3 regions of the Pantoea sp. RCC30.1 genome follow, and region 2 is predicted to be linked to each of the others. Evidence: predicted binding sites of a transcription regulator. Region 2 holds the regulator's gene; each other region holds the start of a gene.

Region 1 (4,318 bases), on a different contig from region 2:
AGTTTAAGCGGGATGTGCCCCTGATCGTGGTACATCGCCACCACCATGTCATAGCGTCCATCCTGACACTGCAGGAACACCGTGTCCGGTGGGCAAGGCCCGTAGACATCAATCCCCTGCGCTTTCATCGCCTCAATCGCCGGGGCGACGGTGGTGATCTCCTCATCGCCAAACAGTCCGTTCTCACCGGCATGCGGATTGACGCCCGCCACGGCGATGCGCGGCGCGCTGTAACCGACACGACGCAGGAAGGTGTCCGCCATACCAATCACGGTTTTGATGCGTGTCTGGTTCAGCGTGTCGAGGAACTTACGCAGTGCAATATGGGTCGTGACATGAATGACTTTGAGCTTATCGGTGTAGAGCACCATGGCGTAATCTTTGGTGTCGGTAAGGTGCGCCAGTAGTTCGGTGTGACCCGGATAGAGATGGCCCGCCGCATGCAGCGCCTCTTTGTTCAGCGGCGCGGTGGCAATGGCATGCACGTCTCCCGCCAGTGCCAGTTCGGTGGCACGCTTTACGCAACGCCACGCCAGATCTCCCGCCTCTTTCTGCACCACGCCAGGTTTCAGCGCGTCGGGATCGGCCAGCGGCTCATCAATCACGTTGATGATGCCGGGCGCAAACCGCGCATCCTGCACCCGGTCCAGCACCCGCAGCTCGGTCTGTGGCGTGATGTTCATCGCCATAATGCGACGTAGCGTACTGGCACAGCCAATCACCACAGCAGGAATGCCATTCAGCTCACCTTCAGAGAGCGATTTGATAATGATTTCCGGGCTGATGCCTGCCGGATCACCCATGGTGATCGCAATAATTTTACTCACTCGACTTCTCCTCAATAAAACCAATGGCTGCTACCAGGGTATTTTCATCACCAAAGCCACCCGCTTTGGTCATCACCGGCAGAGTAAATTTACTGTTAAGCAGAACCCCGTACGGCACACAGCCCGCCACCAGACCCTGAATGTTAAAACCGCTGGCCCCCAATGCCTGGGCAACGGCAATCGCCACGTCGCCTCCCGACAGGTAAAGCGCATGCGGCAGCTGTGTCCGGCACAGGCTAAAGGTCATTTCGCCCAGCAATGCGCAGATCGCCTCGCCCAGTTGCTGACGCGTCACGCGGTGCTGCTGGCAGAGATGCCCGATCTCGTGTCGCTGAGAGGCATGCTGGCAGGTGCGGATCACCGTATGGCGACCGGCACGCAGTGCGGTGGCCGCCTGCTCAATCCATCGATCACGCTCAGGCCAGGCGGGCTGCTGAAACAGCTGCCGGATATCGACATCTACGACCTCAACGGCGCGCTGATTATGCAGCGTGGCGATCTGCTGCTCCGCGCTGCTGCTCATCGATCCCACCACCGCCAGCACGGGCCGCAACGGACGAACAGAGAGCGCAGCGCCAAGTGCATCGCTTAATCCGGCGGCCCCCACCAGCAGGGGCGTCTCGCTCAGCTGCGCCGCAGCGGTTATCAGTCGCGCCAGGTCAGCCTCAGTTTCGGCATCCACCACCACCACGCCCTGCGCCGCCGCTAATACCGCATCAAGCCGATCGCTGCGCAGCGTCGGGAGATCGATCTCCGTGCCGTCGATCTGCATCTGATCGAGGATGCGGGCGCTAAGGATCGGGGTTTTGGGATCGCTGGCAAATTCGGTGTCTGTCAGTAAACGCTGATTGACCCACACGTTGCCGTCGCGTGTGGTGCGGCCCAGTCGCGGTACGGCCGGTGCCACCAGCGCCATTTTTTTGCCGCTGGCGCGCAGCGCAGCCGTCGTTTCAGCGCCGACGTTGCCGCGCAGCGTGGAGTCGATCTTTTTAAACAACCAGCCCTGCTGGAGCTGTTTCGCGTAGAACTGCACCACCTGAGTGACGCGCTCTGCGGCCCGGCTGGCGCTCACGGCCCGGCTGTCGGTGCTAATCACCAGCACATCCGCCGCCTCGTCTGGCAGCGATGTCCCGGTGCCAAACAGCACATGTACACGGGCTCCGGCCTGTGCCAGTCCACTACCAGCATCGTTGGCACCGGTGAAATCATCGGCGATGACCAGCACCGGGGTTTTCCATATTGATGAGCCCATCCTCACTCCTGTCAGGCTATTGCTACTGCAATTGATTATATTCAATCATGATTGATTATATGTGAGCAAGTTCAAATTAATCGAAATCGATATGCCTTATAAAATTAGCCACAGAGGGTGACTGACTTCGCATTGCGCTGAGCAAAATTAATCATTTGCTCAGACATGACAGAAATAAGGGTATGAAATGAACATTAACAGCACGGTGATCAGCGGTTATCAGGCGTTAAACGACATGCGCTATCTGCTGAAGGGAATATCGACAGCGGTGGTGGTGACGGACCGGAACATTGAGGCGATTCCGGCGGTACAGGCGCTGATGGGTCAACTCCGCGATCAGATTCCGCGCATCAGCGTGGTTAACAGCGTTCCGCCTGAGCCAAGCCAGCATGATGTAGCCGCGATTATCGCGACGCTCTCCCAGCGCCAGGTCGACATGGTGATTGGTATCGGCGGTGGCAGCGTGCTGGATGTGGCGAAGCTGCTGTCAGTGCTGTGCATCGATGGTGCACCGTCGCTGGATGCCCTGCTGGCCGGCGAAAAGCCGCAGCGCCGCACCCGCTCAATGTTGATTCCCACCACCGCCGGTACCGGCTCAGAAGCGACGCCCAATGCGATTCTGGCGATCCCGGAGAAAGAAACCAAAGTCGGCATTATTTCACCGGTGATGCTGCCCGATGTGGTGGCACTGGTGCCGGAACTCACCACCAGCATGCCGCCGCACATCGCCTCTTCAACCGGCATTGATGCGCTTTGCCACCTGATTGAGTGCTTCACCGCCAACGTGGCCAACCCGGTCAGCGACAACTATGCGCTGACTGGCATGAAGAAGCTGTTCGCTAATCTCGAAACCACTCTGCACGAACCTGAGAATTTACAGGCGCGGCTGGAGATGCTCTGGGCCTCTTACTATGGCGGCGCGTCGATTGCCCACGCCGGTACGCATCTGGTGCATGCCCTCTCTTATCCGCTCGGCGGCAAATATCACCTGCCACACGGCGTCGCCAACGCCATTCTGCTGGCACCCTGCATGCGTTTTGTCCGTCCGGCCGCAGTGAGTAAGTTTGCTCAGGCCTATGACCTGTTGCCCGATGCCAGCCTTCGTCTGAACGATGAAGAAAAATCACACGCGCTGGTCGACTATTTCACCGCGCTGGTGGCGAGACTGGAGCTGCCTGCCAGCCTGGAAGCGCTGGGCATCGGCCCGGATCAGTTGCCCGGGTTAGTGGAAGCCGCACTCGACGTTCAGCGTCTGATGAAAAACGTGCCGATGGCGGTCACCGCCGACGATGTGCGCGCCATCTACCTGACGCTGTTTCCTTCCTGCCAGGCGTAATGAGGATTGTCATGAAAAAGAAAATAAACGGCGTACTGACCGCCATCGTCACCACCTTTGACCGTGAAGGTGCCTTTGATCCGGTGAGGCAGCGTGAGCAGGTCAGACGCCAGATCAACGCCGGAAACGGCATCTTCTGTGGCGGAACCAACGGCGAATTCTTTGTGCTGAATGAGCAGGAGAAGATCGCGGTTACCACCACCTGCGTCGATGAGGTTAACGGCCGGGCACCGGTGGTTGCGCATATCGGGGAGATTTCGACCCGTGAAACGATCCGGCTCGGCAAACAGATTGCTTACCTTGGCGTAGATGCCGTCTCAGCGATCACACCGTGGTTTGTGCCGCTGAAACAGCAGGAGCTGATCGACCACTATGAGCGCGTGGCTGATGCGCTGTCGGTGCCGCTGTTCCTCTACAACATCCCGGCGCGCACCGGCAATGCGTTGCAGCCAGAGACCGTCCGCACGCTGGCCGCACACCCGAACATCATCGGCATTAAAGATTCAGCAGGCAGCTATGAAAGTCTGAGCGGATTCCTGCAGGCCACCGCCGACTGTGAGGGCTTTGATGTGCTCAACGGCCCCGACTCGCTGATTCATCAGGGATTCGTTGATGGCTGCTCCGCCTCCATTTCCGGGCTGGCAAACGTGGCACCCGAGGCGATTAACGCCATCTGGGCGCGCTTCAGCGCTGGAGACATTGCCGGTTCGCATCAGGCTCAGGAAAACGTCACCGGCCTGCGCACCGCCCTGTACAGCATCGGTTTCTCTCCGGCCGCCGTGAAAAAAGCGGTCAGCCTGCAGGGCTTTGAGGTGGGTGAAAGCCGTTATGCGGTGCAGTTCAGCGCCGAAGAGCAGCAGCAGATCCGTCAAATCGTGAACCACTACCTGCAATAACGTCCAT
Region 2 (4,318 bases):
ATTGTTAACCTGGAGTGGATTCAGAAGCTGGTGCGCGACACTGGCGAGCGCGGTCATTCACGTGAAGCGGTAATGGATTCCGTGGTGCGCTCGATGGAGGATTACATCAACTTCATCACGCCGCAGTTCTCACGCACTCACCTCAACTTTCAGCGCGTCCCGACCGTCGATACCTCAAACCCCTTCGCTGCCCGCGCTATTCCTTCACTGGATGAGAGCTTTGTGGTGATTCACTTTCAGGCGCTGGACGATATCGACCTCCCCTACCTTCTGGCGATGCTTCAGGGTTCGTTTATCTCGCATATCAATACGCTGGTCGTGCCGGGCGGCAAAATGGGGCTGGCGATGGAGTTGATCATGGGGCCTCTGGTGAAGCGGCTGATGGAAGGTAAACGGATAGAGTAAGAGGTCAAAAGGGCCTTTCCAGACTAATGCCAATGCCAATGCCAATGCAGGATGAATCTGACAGCAGCGAAAAAGCTTAACACGCAGGGAACCGGGCCAGAAGAGGAAAGCGTCCCGCGCCAGGGAAGGCGCGGGCCGAGCGGCCAGGGATTGGCTTAAACGACTTTCCGATCTGACCCGGTTTCCTGCGCAGGCACAGTCTTAAAGCAACCTGCATCAGATACTGGAAGTGAAGTTAGCAGGTCGGCAATGACCCTTGCGGCTACTAAAGCTCAATCACTTCATAGCTATGCGTAATCGTCACACCTTTACCCAGCATAATGGCCACAGAGCAATATTTTTCAGCAGAAAGATCCACCGCGCGTGAGACCGCTTTATCCTGGAGCGCTTTACCACTCACGATAAAATGCAGGTTGATGTGCGTAAAGATTCGCGGCGCCTCTTCACGACGTTCTGAGGTCAGTTTTACTTCACAATCAGCCACATCGTTGCGGCCTTTTTGCAGAATTGATACCACATCAATCGCGCTGCATCCGCCAGCCGCCATCAGCACCATCTCCATTGGGCTGGGCGCTTTATCACCCGAATTGCCATCCATCAGTATCTGGTGGCCGGATGAGGATTCTCCGAGGAATGTCAGCCCTTCTACCCATTTCACTCTTGCCTGCATGATTTTTGCTCCGGAATACGCAGTTTTCTCGCAAGAGTACGCTTTCGCCTGGTAAACAGCAATCCAGAGAAATCCACTCTTAGCTGAAGCGAGACAACAGAAGACAGTCGGCAAAAGCTGTGCTACAAACAGTGCTGAAAATATTTTTCGTCACCCGATGGCGAAGCCGGGAAGAATGATGCGCACTGCGCCTGATGCGGCCCGAATAATTTCCTGAAATGGAAACGCTTGAAGCTTTCACCGCCTGACAGGGAAAACTGCCCCCTGTATTTTGGGCACGATTACAACAGAGGATAATAGCGAATGGTTCTCGGCAAACCGCAAACAGACCCTACACTCGAATGGTTCCTGTCCCATTGCCATATTCACAAGTATCCATCCAAAAGTACGCTGATTCACCAAGGTGAAAAAGCAGAAACGCTTTACTACATCGTGAAAGGTTCCGTCGCGGTTCTGATTAAAGATGAAGAAGGCAAAGAGATGATTCTTTCCTACCTGAATCAGGGCGATTTTATTGGTGAGCTTGGCCTCTTCGAAGAAGGCCAGGAGCGCAGCGCCTGGGTACGTGCGAAAAGCGCGTGCGAAGTGGCGGAGATTTCCTACAAGAAATTCCGTCAGCTGATCCAGGTTAACCCCGACATCCTGATGCGACTCTCAGCGCAGATGGCGAGTCGCCTGCAGGTCACGTCTGAAAAAGTGGGTAACCTCGCTTTCCTCGACGTAACCGGACGCATTGCACAGACCCTGCTCAACCTGGCGAAGCAGCCAGATGCCATGACGCATCCCGACGGTATGCAAATTAAAATCACTCGTCAGGAAATTGGCCAGATTGTTGGTTGTTCACGCGAAACCGTGGGCCGTATTTTGAAGATGCTGGAAGATCAGAATCTGATCTCCGCACACGGCAAAACCATCGTCGTTTACGGCACCCGCTAATTCCTGTCACCCACGGCGTGATGGCAACATCACGCCGTTATTGTTTGTGTTGGGCCGATGTGGCGTCGAATCATTTACCATCCTGAAGTTAACTACGCTTTGCGGCAAACGCTGGTGCTCTGTCTGCCGGTAGCGCTGGGCTGGCTAGCTGGCGACCTGCAAAAAGGTCTGCTGTTCTCGTTAGTGCCCGCCTGCTGCAACATCGCCGGTCTGGATACCCCACACAAACGCTTCTTCAAACGCCTGATTGTTGGCGGCAGCCTGTTTGCCCTCGGCAGCTTTCTGATTCAGTGGCTTACCCTGCATGCGATTCCACTGCCGCTGATCCTCTTCGCTATGCCTCTGCTGCTGGGCGTCACCGGTGAAATCAGCCCGCTGCATGGCCGCCTGCTGCCCGGCACCCTTATCGCCGCCATCTTCACCCTCAGCCTGATTGGCCGCATGCCCATCTATGTCACCCCGCTGCTCTATATCGGCGGTACGCTCTGGTATGGGCTGTTCAACTGGTTCTGGTTCTGGCTGTGGAAAGAGCAGCCGATGCGCGAGAGCCTCAGCCTGATCTATCGTGAGCTGGCTAACTACTGCGACGCCAAATATACCCTGCTCACGCAGCTCACCGATCCGGAAAAGGCGCTGCCGCCGCTGCTGGCTCGTCAGCAGAAAGTGGTCGATCTGATCAACACCTGCTATCAGCAGATGCACATGTTGTCGGCAAGCCGCGATCACAGCCATAAGAGGCTGACGCGCGCCTTTCAGGTGGCGTTGGATCTGCAGGAGCATATCTCCGTCAGCCTGCATCGGCCGGAAGAGGTGCAGAAGCTGGTCGAACAGAGCCATGCCGAAGCGGTGATCCGCTGGAACGCCAAAACCATCTCTGCCCGGCTGCGGGTGCTGGCGGATAACATCCTTTATCACCAGCTCCCCGATCGCTTTGCGATGGATAAACAGCTCGGTGCGCTGGAGAAGATCGCCCATCAGCATCCCGACAATCCGGTGGGTAACTTCTGCCTTTACCACTTCAACCGCATTGCGCGTGTCCTGCGCACCCAGAAACCGCTGTATCAACGCGATCTGATGGCGGATCGCCAGCGTCGTCTGCCGCTGTTACCGGCGCTGCGCAGTTATCTCTCGTTTCGCTCGTCGGCACTGCGCACTGCCGGTCGCTTTGCGGTAATGCTGATGCTGGGCAGCGCGCTGGCGCTATTCTTCAACATCCCCAAACCCTACTGGATCCTGATGACCATTATGTTCGTCAGCCAGAACGGCTACAGCGCCACCCGTGTCCGCATCCAGCATAGGGCGCTGGGCACCTTTGCTGGTCTGGTCATCGCGGCCGCGACGCTGCGCATGGCGGTGCCGGAGTCGGTAGTGCTGCTGATCATGCTGGCGATAACCTTTATCAGCTATCGCTTTACCCGCCAGTTCTATGGCTGGTCGATGATTGGATTTACGGTCACGGCGGTTTACTCGCTGCAATTGCTGTCGCTGAACGGCGCGCAGTTCCTGCTGCCGCGACTGATGGATACGCTGATGGGCTGTCTGATTGCCTTTGGCGGGATGCTGTGGCTGTGGCCGCAGTGGCAGAGCGGCTTATTGCGGCAGAATGCCCATGACGCGCTGGAAACCTATCAGGATGCGCTGCGGCTGTTACTGGGCGACGAACAGTCATCGGAGAAACTGGCTTATCAGCGCGTGAAGGTTAATCAGGCGCATAATGCGCTGTTTAACTCACTAAATCAGGCGATGCAGGAACCCGCGTTCAACTCCCGCTACCTGAGTGATATGCGGCTCTGGGTCACGCACAGCCAGTTTATTGTCGAGCATATCAATGCGATAACGATTCTGGCGCGTGAGCACACCATGCTGACGACCGCATTGGCTGAACGCTATCTGCAATCCTGTGAAATCGCGCTGCAGCGATGTCAGCAGCGGCTGGAATATGATGGTGAAAGCTCACAGGTGAATTTGCTGGATGACCTGGAGAATATCAGCGAGGGACCGATCACGGTGGTGGAGCAACATGTACGACGCATTCTCGATCATCTGAGCGTGATGTACACCATTTCATCGCTGGCGTGGAACCAGCGACCACAACATGGCCGCTGGCTAATCAGACGCTTACGTAAAAACTAAGCTAGCCGTTAAGCACTTTGCCGACGGCGGTGGCGAAGCGGCTCATGCCCTCTTCAATGTCGGCCGGTTCGATAATCAGTGACGGGGCAAAACGCATCACGTCGGTTCCGGCTACCAGCACCATCACGCCTTCAGCGGCGGCGGCATTCAGAATGTCGCGCGACCTGCCGGCAT
Region 3 (4,318 bases), on a different contig from region 2:
GCCGTGCGGAGGGGATTATTCCGGCGCTGGAGTCGTCTCACGCCCTGGCACACGCCATGAAGATGATTCACGCTGAGCCGGAAAAAGAGCAACTGATTGTGGTCAACCTATCTGGCCGTGGCGACAAAGATATTTTCACCGTTCATGACATTTTGACAGCGCAGGGAGAAATCTGATGGAACGTTACAATCAACTTTTTACCCGTCTGTCAGCGAATAACGAAGGCGCTTTCGTTCCTTTTGTTACGCTGGGCGATCCTTCCCCTGAGCTTTCACTGCGTGTGATTGATGCGCTGGTTGACGGTGGCGCCGATGCGCTGGAGCTGGGTATTCCCTTCTCCGATCCGCTGGCGGATGGCCCGACCATTCAGAACGCGACGTTGCGTGCCTTTGCGGCGGGCACCAACACCAGCCAGTGTTTTGAGATGCTGGCGACTATCCGCCGTAAATACCCGGAGCTGCCGATTGGTTTGCTGATGTACGCCAACCTGGTCTTCACTAACGGCGTGGATGAGTTCTATGCCCGTTGTGCAGAAGCCGGTGTTGATTCAGTGCTGGTGGCGGATGTGCCGGTTGAAGAGTCTGCGCCTTTCCGTCAGGCGGCTCTGCGCCATGGCGTGGCGCCTATCTTTATCTGTCCACCTAACGCCAGCGATGAACTGCTGCGTGAGATTGCGTCGCACGGCCGCGGTTACACCTACCTCCTGTCACGCGCGGGCGTTACCGGTGCTGAAAACCGCGCCAGCCTGCCGCTGAAGCATCTGATCGACAAGCTGCGTGAATACCACGCCGCGCCGCCGCTGCAGGGCTTTGGGATCTCAGAGCCTGAACAGGTCAAAGAAGCGATCGCTTCCGGTGCCGCGGGAGCTATCTCCGGTTCTGCCATTGTCAGAATCATTGAAAAGCACCATGCAGAACCTGAAGTAATGCTGAGCGAACTGAAGAGTTTTGTCAGCCGTCTCAAAGCCGCCAGCCGTTAATTCTGCCATCATGCCTTATCACGCGATAAGGCATGATTTGTTTCCTTTTTTTTCATTCCGCTATTTGCCCTTTTTGCAAAATCTGCACCACAATGACAATGCGCCGTTACGGTAACGTCGCATCCAATTTGTGACAGGGAGAGAAAGCAATGAAATTCGTTAAACTGCTGACAGGTGCTGTACTGGCGGGCGTTGTTGCGCTGACACTGAGCGCCTGTGCGCCAACCGCAACCAAAGAGGGAACCGGTGGCTATATTGATGACACCGTGGTGACCACAAAAGTTAAAGGTGAGCTGCTGAAAGATGAATCGCTGAAATCAACTGAAATCAACGTAGAAACCTTCAAAGGTAAAGTTCAGCTGAGCGGCTTTGTTTCATCACCACAAATGGCTAATCGTGCCGTTCAGGTTACGCGCAGCGTGCCAGGCGTGAAGGCAGTCGTCAACAATATGCAGATCAAATAACGTCGTAACAGACAAAAAAAGGCCGCTTATTCAGCGGCCTTTTTCTCATCAGAAGCGGTAACCCGCACCGAAGAAGAAGACCCACGGATCGATGCGCATGTTGATGTTCTGCTGTTCACCACCCGCTTTGAACTTCACTTCCGTATCAATATCCATGTACCACACCGACGCATTCAGCATCCAGTCGCGGTTGATCTGGTAATCCAGACCGACCTGACCCGCCACACCCCAGGAATCTTTGACGCTGAGATCGGTCAGGCCCGCATCGCGGCCCGTCTGGTTGAAATCGGCATCGTAAAAGGTGGTGTAGTTGATACCCACGCCGATGTAAGGACGCGCTTTGCTCTTGCTGTCAAAGAAGTAGTACTGCGCCATCAGGGTTGGCGGTAACTGGCGCACGGTGGCCAGTGTGCCGGTTGGGCCGAGGCCTACTTTATGACGGAATGGCGTGGCCGCCAGTAACTCGACACCAATGTTGTCCGTTGCCATATAGGTGAAGGTCAGACCCAGTTGCGTGTCGTTGGAGGCGCTGAACTCGCCCATCCCCAGCACATTATCGGAACCTTCGGTAGGACGGACGGTGGCACTGCCAGCCCGCATAAAGAAGTCGCCCGCTTCGTGGGCCATTGCCAGTTGGGGCAAAGCCAGAGCCAGCAGCATCGCGCATTTTGCCAGTTTCATCATCACTCCTTTGCATAATGTTAAAGTCGCGAACGTCATCGCTTTTTTGCTGGCAATTATTTAACGTGATTTACAGAAAATTGCACTCTGTACCCTTCAGATAAAGTGCCTATAAAACAATGAATTGATTTAGATCAATTTCGGCTCATGCTGTCGCAGCAAAATTCCCCTTGCTGAATAATTTTGCCAGCTCTATGTTGCTTATCTTCATTGTTGATTTTGGTTCGATGCCCTGGGAGGGGCGGGTGATCAAATGAGTGAGATATCTAACCCTTGTGTCAGTTGTGGCGCCTGCTGCGCCCATTTCCGCGTCTCATTTTACTGGGCTGAAGCCGATGATGCGGGCGGCCCGGTGCCGACCGAATTAACCGAGCCGCTCAGCCTGTTAATGCGCAATATGCGTGGCACTAACAGTGCAGCGCCCCGCTGCGTTGCACTGCAGGGCGAAGTTGGCGGCTGTGTCTCCTGCGGTATCTATGAACAGCGTCCGTCACCCTGTCGGGAGTTTACGCTGTCCGGTGAAGCGGGTATCCATAATGAAGCCTGCGATCGTGCCCGCGCGCGTTATGGTCTTCCTGCCCTTTTTGATCCCTCTTTACCTCATATTACAGAAAGTTATGCCCTGCCGGGTGCCCCGGAGCTGCCAGAACATGTACAATCGCCGGGTTAATTAACCCGGTTCCTTCAAGGAGAGTACATGTCTATCACGGCAAGCTCGTTATACCGTGACACAGGAAATTTTGCGCGCCATCAACTTTCTACAGTGCTGCTGATGTCGCTGCTAGCCGCTTTTGTCACCGTCATGCTGGTGCATGTGCTGACACCCGGCGCCGATCAGATGGCCATCCTGCAACAGGGCGACGACAGTGCCAGTTCGTTATTTGAGATGGTGCAGAATATGTCACCGGAACAGCAGCAGGTGCTGCTGCGCGCCTCGGCGGCCAGCACCTTTGCGGCGCTGATGGGGAATACGCTGCTGCTTGGCGGAATGCTCTATCTGATTCCGATGGTCTCTTCCGGCCAGCGTATCAGTGCGCTGCGAGCGATTGGTGCGTCAGCGCCGCTGCTGCCAAAACTGCTGCTGCTCACCTTCCTGATGACGCTGGTGGCGCAACTGGGCTTTATGGTGTTGGTGGTGCCAGGCATTCTCCTGACGATGCTGCTGTCGCTGGCACCGGTGATGGTCGCCAGTGAGAAGATGGGCGTCTTTGCCGCGATGCGTGCCAGCATGCGAATGGCGTGGAAGAATGTGAGGCTGATTGCCCCCGCTATTCTGCTCTGGCTGCTGGCTAAAGTGATAGTGATGCTGTTCTTCTCATCGCTGACAGTATTACCGCTAAATGTTTCTTCGGTGATTTTCACTGCGGCTGGCAATGTGGTTTCAGCGATGTTGATTATCTATCTCTATCGGCTCTATATGCTGTTACGTTGATTGACGGTGTGCCTCCGGGCACATTTGCAGCCAACTCTGAATGGAAAAACTATGAAGCAGCTACTCGACTTTCTCCCCCTGGTGGTCTTTTTCATTTTCTACAAGCTGTATGACATTTTTGTCGCCTCGGGCGCACTGATTGTCGCGACCGGCCTGGCGCTGGTTGTCAGCTGGGTGCTCTATCGCAAGCTGGAAAAGATGACGATTTTCACCTTTGTGCTGGTTGCCGTTTTTGGCACCCTGACGCTGGTGTTCCACAACGATGAGTTCATTAAGTGGAAAGTCACAGTGATCTATAGCCTGTTTGCCGCCGCCCTGCTCTACAGCCAGTTTTTCATGCAGCAGACGTTGATTCAGCGCATGCTTGGCAAAGAGCTGCAGCTGCCCGACTCAGTCTGGCGCAGGCTCAACGTCGCCTGGGCGCTGTTCTTCCTGATCTGCGGCCTGGTCAACATCTATGTTGCATTTTGGTTATCTCAGGCGTTTTGGGTTAACTTTAAAGTGTTCGGTCTCTCCGGTCTGACCTTACTGTTTACCCTGCTCAGCGGGCTTTACATCTGGCGACAGATGCCGCAGCAGGAACAAAAATAATCATCTGCCCGGCTCGCCGGGCATTTTTTTAGCATTCACCTGCATAAAAAGTGGAAGCAATGGGCGAAAAACATAAACTGCCGCAAGGCGAAATGGTGCTGCGTACGCTCGCCATGCCAGCTGATACCAACGCCAATGGCGATATTTTTGGTGGCTGGCTGATGTCACAGA

The links. Region 2 encodes CRP, which controls carbon source genes, mostly activating them, when cyclic AMP is high. Its sites were predicted from a motif close to ATGTGANNNNNNTCACAT; they were not measured.
Region 1: AC2LB6_RS07660 (iron-containing alcohol dehydrogenase) is a predicted target of CRP. The motif match lies at 2,139-2,156, and genes of this name have one in related genera.
Region 3: ompW (outer membrane protein OmpW) is a predicted target of CRP. The motif match lies at 2,247-2,264, and genes of this name have one in related genera.

The regions. Positions count from the first base shown of each region.
Region 1 covers NZ_JBXUHX010000006.1:76,078-80,395, forward strand. The annotation lists gene AC2LB6_RS07650 (D-threonate 4-phosphate dehydrogenase) at 1-827, opposite strand, end outside; gene dtnK (D-threonate kinase) at 820-2,079, opposite strand; gene AC2LB6_RS07660 (iron-containing alcohol dehydrogenase) at 2,267-3,415, shown strand; gene AC2LB6_RS07665 (dihydrodipicolinate synthase family protein) at 3,427-4,311, shown strand.
Region 2 covers NZ_JBXUHX010000004.1:199,768-204,085, reverse strand. The annotation lists gene AC2LB6_RS06125 (phosphoribulokinase) at 1-405, shown strand, start outside; gene AC2LB6_RS06120 (OsmC family protein) at 671-1,075, opposite strand; gene crp (cAMP-activated global transcriptional regulator CRP) at 1,379-2,011, shown strand; gene AC2LB6_RS06110 (YccS/YhfK family putative transporter) at 2,069-4,144, shown strand; gene argD (bifunctional acetylornithine/succinyldiaminopimelate transaminase) at 4,146-4,318, opposite strand, start outside.
Region 3 covers NZ_JBXUHX010000002.1:281,381-285,698, forward strand. The annotation lists gene trpB (tryptophan synthase subunit beta) at 1-176, shown strand, start outside; gene trpA (tryptophan synthase subunit alpha) at 176-979, shown strand; gene AC2LB6_RS03905 (BON domain-containing protein) at 1,129-1,443, shown strand; gene ompW (outer membrane protein OmpW) at 1,492-2,127, opposite strand; gene AC2LB6_RS03915 (YkgJ family cysteine cluster protein) at 2,378-2,794, shown strand; gene AC2LB6_RS03920 (YciC family protein) at 2,822-3,556, shown strand; gene AC2LB6_RS03925 (septation protein A) at 3,608-4,147, shown strand; gene yciA (acyl-CoA thioester hydrolase YciA) at 4,207-4,318, shown strand, end outside.